DNA from 2 places in the Pseudomonas ulcerans genome. Region 1 is predicted to be linked to the other one. Evidence: riboswitches for the same ligand, from Rfam matches in the RefSeq annotation. Region 1 holds a riboswitch; the other holds the start of a gene.
The links. Region 1 has a riboswitch for cobalamin ahead of V0R59_RS01410 (TonB-dependent receptor plug domain-containing protein). Riboswitches for the same ligand answer to the same signal wherever they lie in the genome.

Region 1 (7,716 bases):
GATCAGCGAGGCCGCCTGTGATGTCGATGCGCCGAAAACGCAAGACCGCGCAACCCTGAGCGTCAACACGCAGTAAACGCCACGAGAGCACGACGAACAAATGAAAAAGGCAGCCACACCAAGGCTGCCTTTTCATTTCACGACCCCAAAAAACGAAAAGGCGCCTGGTTCTCACCAGGCGCCTTTCTGAATATGGGGTGGACGAAGGGAATCGAACCCTCGACCACAGGAATCACAATCCTGCGCTCTACCAACTGAGCTACGTCCACCATTTGTTGCTGACTTGCGACCTTCTCACACCTCAGTGACGGGCGGTGAAGACTTGAATGGTGCGGACGAAGAGACTCGAACTCTTACAGCTTGCGCCGCTGGAACCTAAATCCAGTGTGTCTACCAATTTCACCACGTCCGCGTGAAGCATTTAAAGCAAAGGCGCCAGACTTTCATCAGGCGCCTTTCAGAATATGGGGTGGACGAAGGGAATCGAACCCTCGACCACAGGAATCACAATCCTGCGCTCTACCAACTGAGCTACGTCCACCATATTGCATCTGCTACTTGTGCCAAAGCTGCCTTGATTGGCGCACCCGGCAGGACTCGAACCTGCGACCATCCGCTTAGAAGGCGGATGCTCTATCCAGCTGAGCTACGGGCGCATATTTAATCTGCTTTCGCTTGCGATTACAAATTAACGTTTAGCCGTACCGAACAAGCCAAAATCCGCTCATTCTGCCCGACCTTGCTAACCAGTGCTAGGCCCTGCCCGACAAGTGAGGCGAATCTTATAGACCACCTGTCACACCGTCAACATATTTCTCGGAAAATTTCATTTTATTGAAGGGCTTAGGGCAATTGCCGGACCAAGCGCCTTTGCCCTTCGCCCTGCTCATGAGAGAATGCGCGCTCTTTTTTTCTCTCGATGGTTAATCACCCGTCATGACTGCACAACTTATCGACGGCAAGGCGATCGCCGCCAGCCTGCGCCAGCAGATCGCCCAACGTGTCGTTGAACGTCGCCAGCAAGGTCTGCGGACCCCCGGCCTGGCGGTGATCCTGGTTGGCACCGACCCCGCCTCCCAGGTGTATGTATCGCACAAGCGCAAGGACTGCGAGGAAGTCGGCTTCATTTCGCAAGCCTTCGACCTGCCGAGCAGCACCAGCCAGCAGGAACTGACCGACCTGATCGATCGCCTCAACGATGACGCGAACATCGACGGCATCCTCCTGCAACTGCCGTTGCCGGCCCACCTCGACGCCTCCCTGCTGCTGGAGCGCATCCGCCCGGACAAGGACGTCGACGGTTTCCACCCGTACAACATCGGCCGCCTGGCCCAGCGCATCCCGCTGCTGCGCCCGTGCACCCCGAAAGGCATCATGACCCTGCTGCAAAGCACCGGCCAGGACCTCTACGGCATGAACGCCGTGGTCGTCGGCGCCTCCAATATCGTCGGCCGCCCGATGGCCATGGAACTGCTGCTGGCCGGCTGCACCGTCACCGTCACCCACCGTTTCACCAAGGACCTCGCCGGTCACGTCGGCCGTGCCGACCTGGTGGTAGTGGCCGCCGGCAAGCCAGGCCTGGTCAAGGGTGAGTGGATCAAGGAAGGCGCTATCGTCATCGACGTCGGCATCAACCGCCAGGAAGACGGCAAGCTGGTCGGCGACGTGGTCTACGAGACCGCCCTGCCCCGCGCCGGCTGGATCACCCCGGTTCCGGGCGGCGTCGGCCCGATGACCCGCGCCTGCCTGCTGGAAAACACCCTGTACGCCGCCGAAGAACTGCATCAATAAGCTGACCGGCGATACAGCAACGGCACCCTTGGCGGTGCCGTTTTTTTTGCCCGCAAAAAAGCCCATGGTTGACGAACGGTCATCCCGATGGTCAGATGCCGCCCGTTTCAGGTGTCTGCCGCCGCCGCGCGGCAGGTGAAACGGGAAGCCGGTGCGTCCTTGCGACCAGTCCGGCGCTGCCCCCGCAACGGTAAGCGAGTGAAGCATTCAACCAGGCCACTGTGCGCATGACGCATGGGAAGGCGAATGGCTTCCATCCTCGCAAGCCCGGAGACCGGCCTGAAGCATCACGACTGGAGAACGGATTCGTCAGTCATTTGGCAAACCTGCGGTGGGCGGGCACGAGCCGGTAACCTGGCGCGCGTTCGCCAGTACCCTCCTGTGCGCTTCCCGAAAATTCCTTTCGAGAAGTCAATGAGCAACACATCCTTCACTCCAATCGCCCGCGCGCTACTCGGTTGCCTGCTCGGCAGCCCCACGCTGCTGCACGCGGCCGATGCACTCACCCTGGACCAGCAGATCGTCTCGGCGCCGCCAGTGGAATCCAACACCATCGCGCAGATGGCCCGCTACGGCAGCAAGGTCGAAGTGGTCGAGCGCGAGCAGATCGAACGCGCCGGCCCCAGCGCCGATATCACCCGCGTCCTGCAGATGTTCATCCCTGGCCTGTACGTCGCGCCCAAGCAGGGCCCGTTCGACTACGGTACCTACTCGCTGCTGGGCGGGCGCAACGACGACACGCTGATCCTCCTCGACGGCGTGCGCCTGAACAACCGCCTCTACGGCGGCATCTACATCGATACCCTGCCCGCCGCGGCGATCGAAGGCATCGAAGTGCTCAAGGGCGGCCAGAGCCTGCTGTTCGGTACCCAGGCGGTGTCCGGGGTGATCAACATCGTCACCCGCAATGCCCAGTCCCGCGATGCCTCCGGCCAGGTCAACCTGGGCGTCGACAGCTTCGCCGGGCGCAACGGCGACGGGCGCATCGAACGCATCTTCAGCAACGGTTTCGGCGACCTCGGCCTGCTCGCCTACGTCAGCCACAACATTTCCGAGGGCTACCAGCCGTACCGCAGCAGCGATATCGCTGCGACGGTGAGTGACCGCAAGCGCAGCTACGAGGTCAACACCTTCGGCGCCAAGGCCGCGCAGAGCTTTGGAGACGACAGCCGTCTGGAGCTGTTCTACCAGTACAGCGCCGCCAGCCTTGACTTCCTGCGCCCGACCTCCAACCGCAACACCACCAACGACCGGGTCCAGCAGATCGCCACGGCGACCTTCCAGCAACACCTGAACGAAGACTTCAGCTACTTCGTCAAGGGCCACATGAACGACTGGGACACCAACTACAACCGGGTCTACAACAACACCGACGGCAGCACCCGGGTGGTCAACCACAACGACTACTGGGGCTTCAGCGACTGGGGCGTGCAAGCCGAAGGCACGGCGATCCTGCCCGGCAACCACACCCTGGTGTTCGGCACCGACAACCAGTTCTACAAGGGCAAGGACGATGTCCTGAAGATCGACCAGAACCAGGCCGAAGCCCATGCCCTGTATGTGCAACTGCGCCCCGAGATCACCGCCCTGCCCGACTGGCACCCGAGCATCGGCGTGCGCCGCGAGCACCTGAGCGGCGGCGACAGTGCCACCGTGGGCATGCTCACCTCGCTCTACGACCTCACCGACCACCTCAAGCTGCGCGGCCAGTTCGGCTCGGCCTACAAGCTGCCGAATGCCGAGCAGCTGTACGTCAACGAGCCGGGCGACGAGATGGGCAACCCCAACCTCAAGGCGGAGAAAAGCCGCAACGCCGAACTGGGCCTGGACTACAGCAACCTGGTCAACGGCCAGCCCTACAGCGTCAGCGGCACGTTGTTCCATCGTCGCATCGAGGACCTGATCACCATCGTCGACAGCCAGTGGGTCAACGGCGACGGCGAAATCACCGTGCGCGGTTTCGAGCTCAACGGCCAGGTGCAGCTCAGCGACCGCTGGCAGGTGCAGGCGGACATGACCCGCAACCTCACCGAGTCGCGCAATGGGGCGACCATCAACAACATCCCGCATTACTTCGCCCGCAGCCGGATCGGCTACGAGTCCGCCGACCGCATGTGGGGCGCGGGTGCGGCGGTGCGCTACATCGGCAGCGTGATCAGCCCGCGGGATATCGACTATGGCCACTACACCGTGGTCGATGCCGACGCCTACCGCTACCTGGATGGCCAGCGCCAGCATCGCCTGAGCCTGTTGCTGGAGAACCTGCTGGACCGTGACTACACCACCAGCATGGATTCCAGCTCGCCACGGGTAAGCAACCTGGGCCGGCCGTTCACGGCCGAAGCGCGGTACACCTACAGCTTCTGAGGCGCTTTGTGATGGAAGCGTACGTCGTGGGCTACCACAGCGTACGCGTCGCCTCGACGGAATTCGAAGGACAGCCCATGAACGAACAGGACATCCCCAGCAACCCCGAGTGGTCGCACATCCCTGACCACGCCCGCCACGTCATGCTCTGCACCGGCCCCCGCTGCACCCTGCGCGGCGCCCTGAAAGTCTGGAAGACGGTGCGCAACGAGCTGCTGGCCGCGCAACGCATGGAGACCGCCGACGGCGTCCTGCTGACCCGCACCCATTGCCAGTTCCCCTGCAACCTCGGCCCGGTGGCAACGGTGTATCCGGACCGCTGCTGGTACCGCATCGCCAGCCACGACGACGCCCGGCGCCTGGTCCGCGAACACCTGGTGGACGGTCGCCCGGTACGCGACCTGCTGCTCAACGGAGACGGCCCATGAAGCACCTGACGTGGCTATTGCTCCTGGCCTGCTCCAGCGCGAATGCCCTCGACTACCAGAACTGCGGCGAGACCTGGACCCACAAGGCCCCCGGACCACAGCGCATCCTTGCCCTCAACCAGCACGCCGCCGACCTGCTGCTGGCACTGGATGCCGGCCCGGCTCTGGCCGCAGTCAGCTATATAGATGACGACGTCGGCGCCCTGAAGGAAAACCGCTACCGCGGCGTCCCCTTGCTGTCGCGCCAGTACCCCTCCCAGGAAGTCTTCTACGCCGGACGCTTCGACCTGGTGGTCGGAGGCTTCGCCAGCGCCTTTCGCGACGGCGTCGGCTCACGCCACGACCTGGTCCGCCTCGGCATCGCCAGCTACCTGCTGGAAGACGCCTGCGCCGCCCCGCCCGCTTCCGGCTTCGACGCCATCGAACATGACCTGCGCACCCTCGGCGCCCTGCTCGGCCGCCAGGACCGCGCCGAAACAGTGATCGCCCGCCAGCGAGCCGACCTGCAGCAGGCCCGCACCCTCGCCGCCACCCACAAGCCGCTGCGCGTCTTCTACCTGGATAGCGAGACCCAGGGCCTGGACAGCGAAGGCAGCCGCGGCTTCGTCACCGAGCTGATCGCCGTGGCCGGCGGGCGCAATATCTTCGCCGACATCGACCTGCACCGGGTCACGGTGGATGCCGAGACCCTGCTGCGCCAGGACCCGGACGTGCTCCTGCTGGCCGATGCGGTCTGGTCCCCGGCCAGCGCCAAGCGCGACTACCTGCGCAAGCACCCGGCCCTGTCGCACCTGCGCGCGGTGCGCGAGAACCGCATGATCGACATCCCTTTCAGCCACCTGGTCGCCGGCGAACACAGCGCCCGCACCGCCCTGCAACTGGCCCGGGAACTGGCGACGATCCACGACTGAACGGCCACAGCCGATTCGGCTGCCGAACCCTCGGTTTCAGCTTTCCCGGCTGGGCGCCCCACGCGCTTCAGCCGGGATTGCAGCGCCAGCGGGAGGACAATGGACGCATCGCCAACCCCGGATGCGTGCCCCGATGCAAACAACAAATACGGTCCTGATGATCCGCCCGGCGCGGTTCGCCTTCAACCCGGACACCGCCCTCAACAACCGCTTCCAGAAGCCCGTGCTGGACGCCGAAGCCGCACAGCAGAAAGCGCTGGAAGAGTTCGACGGCTATGTCGACACCCTGCGCCAGCACGGCGTCGAAGTCCTGGTGGTGCAGGACACTCCGGCCCCGCACACCCCCGACTCGATCTTCCCCAACAACTGGTGGAGCAGCCACGCCGACGGCAGCCTGGTGCTCTACCCCATGGAAGGCCGCAACCGCCGCCTGGAGCGGGACAAGGGCGTGCTGCGGGTGCTCGACGAACGCTTCGCCATCCGCAACACCATCGACCTCAGCCCGCTGGAGCAACAGGAAATCTTCCTCGAAGGCACCGGCAGCATGGTCCTCGACCGCGAACACCGCATCAGCTACGCCTGTCATTCCGGGCGCACCCACGGCGAGGCCCTGCGCGCGTTCGCCGAGCGCCTGGACTACCGCCTCTGCGTGTTCCATGCCGTCGACCGTCACCAGGCACCGATCTACCACAGCAACGTGATGATGAGCGTCGGCCGCCAGCTCGCCGTGGTCTGCCTCGACGCCCTGCCCAACGCCGCCGAACGCTACACCCTGGAGCGCAGCCTGCGCGACACCGGCAAGGACATCCTCGCCCTCGACTTCGACCAGCTCGAAGGTTTCGCCGGCAACATGCTCGAAGTCCACGACAAGCAGGGCCAGCCGCTGCTGGTGATGTCGCGTAGTGCCTGGACCTCGCTGAGCCCGGCGCAGCGCCGCCAGGCCGAGCGCCACAGCCACCCGGTGGTGGTGAACATCGACCATATCGAACGCATTGGCGGAGGCAGCGCGCGCTGCATGCTCGCCGAAGTGCACCTGCCCGTTCGCAACTGAAACCGCCCAGAAGAAGGAAGCCATCATGACCCGCTATATCGACGTGACCGACCTCAGCCACCTGGTCGCCCGCAAGGGCCTGACCACGTGCCTGGAAGAAATGGCCGAGTACATCCGCCAGGATTACCTGCGCTGGCACGACTTCGAGAAATGCGCGCGGGTGGCCAACCACTCGCCGGACGGGGTGATCGAACTGATGCCCGCCTCCGACGCCAACCTCTACGCGTTCAAATACGTCAACGGCCATCCGAAGAACACCCGCCACGGCATGCTCACCGTGATGGCCTTCGGCGCCCTCGGCGATGTCGACACCGGCAAGCCGCTGCTGCTCAGCGAAATGACCCTGACCACGGCGATCCGCACCGCCGCCACCTCGGCCCTGGCCGCACGCTACCTGGCCCGCCTTGGCAGCCGCAGCATGGCGCTGATCGGCAACGGCTCGCAGAGCGAGTTCCAGGCCATCGCCTTCCATGCCCTGCTCGGCATCGAGGAAATCCGCCTGTACGACCTCGACCCGCAGGCCACCGCCAAGCTGGCTGCCAACCTCGCCGGCTATCCGGGCATCCGCCTGGTCAAGGCTGCCTCGGTGGCGGAAGCGGTGCGTGGCGCCGACATCGTCACCACGGTAACCGCCGACAAGGCCTGCGCCACCATCCTCACTCCAGAGATGATCGAGCCAGGCATGCACCTCAATGCCGTCGGCGGCGACTGCCCGGGCAAGACCGAACTGCACCGCGACATCGTCGAGCGCGCGCGGGTGATCGTCGAATACGAGCCGCAGAGCCGCATCGAAGGCGAGATCCAGCAGATGCCGGCCGACTCGCCGGTGACCGAGTTCTGGCAGATCGTCAATAGCGACATCCAGGGACGTGAAAGCGCCGGCCAGGTGACCCTGTTCGACTCCGTCGGCTTCGCCATCGAGGACTACTCGGCGCTGCGCTATGTGCTGGACGTGGCCAAGGCCCTGGACATCGGCAGCGAGATCGCGCTGGTACCGGACCTGGACGATCCGAAAGACCTCTACGCCCTGCTTCGACCCGCGGCATCCGCAGTCGAGAAGAAGCGCGCCTGAGCCAGCCGAATCCGCCGCGGCGAGCCTGCGGCGGATCGGAAAACGCTGTTGCAAAGCCAAAACAGGAGGTGTTCCAGCCGAATCGGCTGTCAATGG
Region 2 (7,716 bases), on a different contig from region 1:
TCCGCTTTTCGTGTGCATATTTTTTAACGTGCAACCTTCGGTTTATCGTTTAACTGGCTGAGCGGACAGGCAGAAACGTGATGTTTACCTGACAGGCCAGTTCAATATTCTTGACGAGACTTTCGAGGTATTCCTGACGGAACTTGCGGCCCGCCGGTCCGCCTCTTAAGCTGCGGAATCTCCGTCGATAACAGCCTGATCATGCCCATTCCAAGACCTTCCCTGACCCTTACCCTGCTGCAGGCCCGCGAGGCCGCCATGGCGTTCTTCCGTCCTTCCCTCAACGAACACGGGCTCACCGAGCAGCAATGGCGGGTGATCCGCATCCTGCGCCAGCAGGGCGAGCTGGAAAGCCATCAACTGGCCGAGCAGGCTTGCATCCTCAAGCCGAGCATGACCGGCGTGCTCAGCCGCCTGGAGCGCGACGGCCTGGTGCGTCGCAAGAAATCCACCCAGGACCAGCGCCGGGTCTTCGTCGGCCTCACCGAGCAGGGCCAGCAGTGTTTCATCGACATGAGCGAGGATATGGAGCGCAACTACCAGCGCATCCTCGAACAGTTCGGCGACGAGAAATTGCAGTCTCTGCTGGGGTTGCTCAACGAGTTGAAGAACGTCCGGCCCTGAGTGGCACGTCATTCGCGCAAGTGAAAAGTCCTACATATACTGTCGGATATCCGCAACAGCCTGCCGTCGTTGGTCGGACCACGACGTCTCCATGCCCGGTGGTAGTGCCGTATCCGTAGTAGCCCGCACGCGAGTCGTCATTTCAGACGCTACAGAGGGCAACTACGATGGAGTTCATTGGCTTGATTATTCAGATCATCAGCGGCGCGGTCGGCGGCAATGCGGCAGGGGGCTTGAGCAAGCAGAGCCTGGGCCCGCTGCTCAACTCGGTGCTTGGCGGCGTGGGTGGCGTGGTGTTGGGGCAGGTGCTTGCCGCGCTGAGCGGCGATCAGTCCCTGGCCCAGCCGGGCACCGATGGCAGCCTGGATCTTCCCGCCATCCTCAGCAGTGTGATTGGCGGCGGTGCCGGTGGTGCGGTGCTGACCTGGGTGGTGGGGTTCATCAAGAACAAGATGCAGCCCCACTAGCCAGTTGTACCGGGCTCATCGCGGGCAATGCCCGCGATGAGGTTCAATGTGCCGGACAGCCCTGCTCCTTCACCGTCCGCTGGGTAGTCGCCGGATTCTTCGCCAGCTTCTCCCCGACCCGTGCCGGTCTCGGCTGCAGTTCACCCCCGCAGTTCGGGCACTTGCCCTTGAGCGTGTCTTCGGTACAGCTACGGCAGTAGGTGCATTCGAACGAGCAGATCATCGCGTCGCGGCTGTCGCCGGGCAGTGGCGTGGCACAACATTCGCAGCAGGGGCGCAGTTCCAGCATCGGGGCAATCCTTTTCGAGGGTGGTCGTTGCCGTAATGTGCAACCACCGTGATGGCAATGCAATACACCTCAAGGCCGATAGAGGTGGGCGTGCCCCGCACGGTACAGCGCCGACTCGCTGAAGCTGTCGCTGGCCAGCACCCGGCCCACCAGGATCAGCGCCGTGCGCCGGAACCCCTTGGCCTGCGCCAGCCCGACGATATCGTCCAGGGTGCCCAGCACCCAGTCCTGGTCCGGCCAGGTGGCGCGGTGGACCACGGCGATCGGGCAATCGTCGCCATAGTGCGGGCGCAGTTCCTCGACGATCCGCGCCAGGTGGCGTACGCCGAGGTGGATCGCCAGGGTGGTCTTGTGGCTGGCCAGGCTGGCCAGCGCCTCACCCTCGGGCATGGGCGAGGTGTCGGCGAACCGGGTGAGGATCACGCTCTGGGCAATGTCCGGCAGGGTCAGCTCGCAGCCCAGCAGGGCCGCGCTGGCTGCGGTGGCGGTGACGCCGGGGATGATCTGGTAGGCAATGCCCAGCTCGCGCAGATGGCGGATCTGCTCGCCGATGGCGCCATACAGGCTCGGGTCGCCGCTGTGCACCCGGGCGACATCCTGGCCTTTTTCATGGGCGGCGCGGATCGCCTCGATGATCTGTTCCAGGTGCAGTTCGGCACTGTTGATCACGGTTTCGGCCGTGTGCCCTTCGAGCACGGCAGCAGGCACCAGGGAGCCGGCGTAGATGATCACCGGGCACTGGCGGATCAGGCGCTGGCCCTTGACGGTGATCAGCTCCGGATCGCCGGGGCCGGCGCCGATGAAATAGACGGTCATGCTGGAATCTCTGAAGGGAAGGCGGCGGATTATCCGCCAGAAGCGGGGGCCCAGGCCAATGCCAGGGTCATGTCGCCCAGCACGACGCGCTCGACACGCAATTGTGCCGTGGCACCGCCCAGCTGTTCGGCCAGGGCCAGGGCGCAGCTTTCCGCGACACCGTAGCAGCCGGTGTGGCGAAAGGCCGTGGCGGAGCGATGGCTCAGGCGCGGGGTGAACGGGGCGAGCTGGACGGCACTGTAGAAGTGCAGGGGCAGGGCAAGGTCTTCGGCCAGTTGCAGCAGGCCGGGTTCGTCGCGCTTGAGGTCGATGCTGGCGAGTCCGGCCAGGGCGGAGAAGGGCAGGTCGCGGTCTTGCAGAACCTGCCGCAGGAGGCCGGCCAGGTCACTGGCCGGGGTACCGCGACGACACCCCAGCCCGGCGTACAGCAGGCCGACGCCGGGCGAGGTGGGCATCAGGCAGCCTTGCGCCGGTACAGCCAGGCGCTGATCAGGCCCAGGGCCAGCCAGAAACCGGCGTTGGTCAACAGCGAAGCGACGATAAACTGCGATTCCAGCGCTTCCGGGGCCAGGCTTTCATGGACTTCCGGTTGCGGCGCGCCGATCACGTGGGGGATCACCAGCAGTGCCAGGCCAGCGGCCTTCAGCACCCAGTTTCCGGCGAAGGCGATCAGTGCCAGGCCCGCTGCGGTTGCCGCGGCGGTACCGATCCACCAGAACTGGCGCTGGGCCAGGTCGGCAGCGGCGGTGCCCGGCAGTTCCGGCGGCAGGCCGAGGTTCGGCGCCAGGCAGAACACGGCGAAACCGCCCAGGCCCCAGAGTGCGCCGGCGCCGATGCTGCCGGGGGCGCGCAGGGTGTACATGGCCGCCAGCAGCAGGGCGAAGCCCACCGCTACCACCAGGTTGCCACCGGTGGTGGACAGCACGCGCTGCCAGCCGTCTTCCGGCGACCAGGCTTCAGCGCTGTGCTCATGACCTGCGGCAGCGCCGTCGGCGTGCTCGTGTTCATGGGCGGCGGCCGGGGCCGAGTTCTCGTAGGTTTCCGCCTGGAGGATCAGCGGCGAGACCCAGAAGCTCTGCAGCAGGGTCAGCAGCAGGGCGGCCAGCAGGCCGGTGAAGCCCGCGGTGCGTGCGATGCGAGTGAACATGCGGTCAGGCCTCAGTGGCAAGGGAAGGCGGCGCTGTGACGGGTGTCGTGGGCGGCGTTGTGCACCGCTTCGATATGGGAGAAACCGGCGAAGTAGACGAGGCACAGGCCCAGCACGGAGGCGCTGACGGCGGCAACGATGCGCTGGCTGAGGGTGCTGGAGGTGCTGCTGGCGTGGCTGGCGGTGCTGGTAACGGGCATGGCGCTTTCCTCTTGTGTGTCGTCTTGGCGACAGGCAAGCGCGAAGAACCTCCGGGCACGGGACGGCCGGGAGGTGCAACGTCGCCCGCCCACCGCGGGTTTGGTCAATTCTGCGTCGGGCCGGTCTCCGGGCTTGCGAGGGCATTGAGCCGTGGCGTCTCCTTCCCATGCCGGACTGCGGGCACAGTGGATCTGACGCTTTCCTCGCTTACCGTTGCGGGGGCAGCACCGGATTGGCTCGACCTGGAAGGTCATCGCGCACCGGTTTCCCGTTTCACCTTGTAATAAAAAAGGCACCCAAACGATCGCGCTAGGAAATCACGCGCATTGACATCCGTCAATACAGCGGTTGACCGGCCTCCGGGCACTGCGTAGCCTTGCCGGTTCGAGGTTCTCCGGCGTCGTGGCCGGAGCTAAGACGGGAACGCGGTGCGCTGATCACAGCCATTCCGCGGCTGCCCCCGCAACTGTAAGTGCTGAATCATCGACCACAGCCACTGCCGTGAACGGCGGGAAGGCGTCGATGCTGCCCCGGGCACAGCACGAGCCAGGAGACCTGCCTCGAACAGTTTCCACTTCAACCGGGCGGGGTGATCCGGTGGCGAACGCGCCCGGCTGCCAGGCATCCGGCTCCCGTCCCCCATGCCCGCCAATCCTGCTGCCAAGGGCATCCGACATGAAAACACTGGCCAAACTCCCCGTCACGATCGTTACCGGCTTCCTCGGCTCGGGCAAGACCACGCTGCTGCGCCATATGCTGGACAACGCCAATGGCCGCCGCATCGCGGTGATCGTCAACGAATTCGGCGAGCTGGGCATCGATGGCGAGATCCTCAAGCAGTGCAGCATCGGCTGCACCGAGGAAGAGGCCAACGGCCGCGTCTACGAGCTGGCCAACGGCTGCCTGTGCTGCACCGTGCAGGAAGAGTTCTTCCCGGTGATGCGCGAACTGGTGGCGCGCCGTGGCGACCTCGACCAGATCCTCATCGAGACCAGCGGCCTGGCCCTGCCCAAGCCCCTGGTGCAAGCCTTCCAGTGGCCGGAAATCCGCAACGCCTGCACCGTCGACGCGGTGATCACCGTAGTCGACAGCCCGGCCGTGGCCGCTGGCACCTTCGCCGCCTTCCCCGAGCAGGTGGACGCACAGCGCAAGCTGGACCCGAACCTGGACCACGAATCGCCACTGCACGAACTGTTCGCCGACCAGCTGGCCAGTGCCGACCTGGTGGTGCTGAACAAGGCCGACCTGATCGCACCCGAGGCCCTGGCCGCGGTGCGCGCCGAAGTCCAGGAAGAACTGCCGCCGGCGGTCAAGGTGATCGAGGCGAGCAAGGGCGTGCTGCCGCTGGACGTGCTGCTGGGCATCGGTGCCGAGTCCGAGGCGCATATCGATGGCCGTCGCACCCACCACGATTCGCACCATGACGACGACGATGACCACGACGATCACGACCACGACGCCTTCGACTCCATTTCCCTGGACCTGCCCGAGGCCGACGAAAGCCTGCTGCTGGACGCTCTGACCCAACTGGTGACGGACACCGGCATCCTGCGGGTCAAGGGCTTCGCGGCCATTCCCGGCAAGCCGATGCGCCTGCTGATCCAGGGTGTGGGCACCCGTTTCGACAAGCACTTCGACCGCGCCTGGCGCAGCGAAGAGCCGCGCATCACCCGCCTGGTGCTGATCGGCCAGGACCTCGATGCCGCGGCCCTCGAAGCCCGTCTGCGCGCGGCCCTGGGCGCCTGATCCATGCACCTGCTGCGGACCCAGCCCGGCGGTTTCGTGCCGGACGACAGCATCGCCGATCTCGGCCAGACCCCCGCCGAACTGGTGATCCTCTGCAGCGGCGATTCGCACCTGGCGCTGCTGGCGGAAACCGCCCGGGACTTGCCGGAGGACTACCCCAGCCTGCGCCTGGCCAACCCCATGCAGGTGCAGAACCATGCGTCGGTGGACCTGTATGTCGATGAAGTGCTGCGCCATGCCAAGGTGATCCTGGTATCGCTGCACGGCGGCATCGGCTACTGGCGCTATGGTGTCGAGCAACTGGTGGAACTGGCCGCCCGAGGCGTGCAACTGATCCTGGTGCCGGGCGACGATCGTCCGGACCCGGAGCTGAGCAGCCTGGGCAGCATCACCGGCGCAACCGCCGAGCGCCTCTGGCATTTCCTGCGCCAGGGCGGCAAGGCCAATGCCCTGAACCTGTTCAATTGCCTCGCCAGTCTCTGGCTGGGGCGCGATTACCCTTGGGACGAGCCCAGGCAACTGCCTCGTACCAGCCTCTATCATCCACGCCACGCCGAGGCCGGACTGGCCCACTGGCGTGCCGACTGGCAACCCGGCCAGCCCGTGGTGCCCGTGCTGTTCTACCGCTCGCACCTGCAGGCGGCGAACACCGGCTTCATCGATGTGTTCTGCGAGCGTCTCGCAGGCACCGGCCTCAATCCGCTGCCGATCGCCGTGGCCAGCCTCAAGGAGGCGGGCTGCCTGGCCCAGGTCGAGCAATGGCTGGATGAAACCGACGCCGCGCTGATCATCAACACCACCGGCTTCGCCCAGTCCAGCCCCGAGCAGCCCCACCTGCGCCCGTTCCGTCGCGACATTCCGGTATTGCAGGCGATCTGCGCCCAGGACAACGAGCCCGGCTGGCAGGCCAGCGAGCAGGGCCTGGGCGCCCGCGACCTGGCCATGCACATTGCCTTGCCGGAGCTGGACGGGCGCATCATCACCCGGCCAATCAGCTTCAAGGACTTGGCCTGGCGCAGCGAGCGCAGCCAGTCCGACGTGGTCTGTTACCGGCCCCTGCCCGAGCGCATGGACTTCGTCGCCGAGCTGGCGCGGCGCTGGTGCGAGCTGGCGCGCCTGCCCAACGCGCAGAAACGCGTGGCCCTGGTGCTGGCCAACTACCCGACCCGTGATGGCCGCATCGGCAATGGCGTCGGCCTGGACACCCCGGCGGCGGCGCTGAATATTCTCCGCGCCCTGCGCGAGCAGGGCTATCCGCTGGCCGAGCTGCCGGACAGCGGCACGCAGTTGATCCACGATCTGCTCGGCGGCGTCAGCAACGACCTCGACAGCCTCGACCTGCGCCCGTGCGCGCAGAGCATGGCGCTGGAGGCGTATCTGCAGGCCTTCGCCCAGTTGCCCGAAGCCAACCAGCAAGCGGTGCGCGAGCGCTGGGGCGAACCGCAGCACGATCCGATGTTCCGCGGCGGACGCATGATGGTCGCCGGCCTGCGCCTGGGCCTGACCTTCGTCGGCATCCAGCCGGCGCGGGGCTACCAGCTCGACCAGAGCGCGGTGTACCACGATCCCGACCTGGTCCCGCCCCACGGCTACCTGGCGTTCTATTTCTGGCTGCGCCATGGCTTCGCCGCCGACGCGCTGATCCATGTCGGCAAGCATGGCAACCTGGAATGGCTGCCGGGCAAGGGCGTCGGCCTGTCCGCGCAGTGCTGGCCGGACGCGCTGATCGGCCCGCTGCCGAACATCTACCCGTTCATCGTCAACGACCCGGGCGAGGGCGCCCAGGCCAAGCGCCGCACCCAGGCGGTGATCATCGACCACCTGATGCCGCCGTTGACCCGTGCCGAGACCTACGGTCCGCTGCGCAACCTGGAACGCCTGGCCGACGAATACTACGAAGCGCAACTGCTGGACCCGCGGCGCGCCGTGGAGCTGCAGAAGGAAATCCTGCAACTGGTGCGCGACAACCATATCGACCGCGAACTGCAGCTGGACGGCGCGCTGGACGATGCGAATGTCTGGCTGCCGCGGCTGGACACCTACCTGTGCGACCTCAAGGAATCGCAGATCCGCGATGGCCTGCATGTGTTCGGCGAGTCGCCGGCCGGGCGCCTGCGCATCGATACCCTGGCCGCCTTGCTGCGGGTTGCCCGGGGCGATGGCCGGGGTGCCAACGCCAGCCTGCCTCGCGCCCTGGCCCGCGCCCTGGCGCTGGGCTTCGATCCGCTGGACTGCGAGCTGGGCGAAGCCTGGCAGGGCCCGCGGCCGACGTTGCTGGCGGCGCTGGACGAGAGTCCGTGGCGGACTGCCGGCGATACCCGCGAACGCCTGGAAGTCCTCTCGACGCAACTGATCGAGCAGACGCTTGGCGGCACCCTGGACCTGCCGCAGGGCGAGGTTTGGCACGACGTGCGTGCCGTGCTCGA

Region 2: it holds a riboswitch for cobalamin, as region 1 does, so the genes downstream of both, V0R59_RS20545 (CbtB domain-containing protein) here and V0R59_RS01410 (TonB-dependent receptor plug domain-containing protein) in region 1, are expected to answer to the same signal.

Annotation. Positions count from the first base shown of each region.
Region 1 is NZ_JAZDQN010000001.1:306,183-313,898, reverse strand. Features, by position in the region: gene V0R59_RS01440 (hypothetical protein) at 1-76, shown strand, start outside; tRNA gene V0R59_RS01435 (tRNA-His) at 194-269, opposite strand; tRNA gene V0R59_RS01430 (tRNA-Leu) at 328-412, opposite strand; tRNA gene V0R59_RS01425 (tRNA-His) at 466-541, opposite strand; tRNA gene V0R59_RS01420 (tRNA-Arg) at 580-656, opposite strand; gene folD (bifunctional methylenetetrahydrofolate dehydrogenase/methenyltetrahydrofolate cyclohydrolase FolD) at 937-1,791, shown strand; cobalamin riboswitch at 1,884-2,088, shown strand; gene V0R59_RS01410 (TonB-dependent receptor plug domain-containing protein) at 2,206-4,158, shown strand; gene V0R59_RS01405 ((2Fe-2S) ferredoxin domain-containing protein) at 4,236-4,586, shown strand; gene V0R59_RS01400 (ABC transporter substrate-binding protein) at 4,583-5,497, shown strand; gene ctlX (citrulline utilization hydrolase CtlX) at 5,631-6,548, shown strand; gene V0R59_RS01390 (ornithine cyclodeaminase) at 6,574-7,620, shown strand.
Region 2 is NZ_JAZDQN010000025.1:33,938-41,653, forward strand. Features, by position in the region: gene hpaR (homoprotocatechuate degradation operon regulator HpaR) at 202-624, shown strand; gene V0R59_RS20520 (hypothetical protein) at 792-1,091, shown strand; gene V0R59_RS20525 (DUF1272 domain-containing protein) at 1,135-1,380, opposite strand; gene cobM (precorrin-4 C(11)-methyltransferase) at 1,450-2,196, opposite strand; gene V0R59_RS20535 (cobalamin biosynthesis protein) at 2,226-2,651, opposite strand; gene V0R59_RS20540 (CbtA family protein) at 2,651-3,343, opposite strand; gene V0R59_RS20545 (CbtB domain-containing protein) at 3,355-3,543, opposite strand; cobalamin riboswitch at 3,645-3,859, opposite strand; cobalamin riboswitch at 3,915-4,121, shown strand; gene cobW (cobalamin biosynthesis protein CobW) at 4,220-5,290, shown strand; gene cobN (cobaltochelatase subunit CobN) at 5,294-7,716, shown strand, end outside.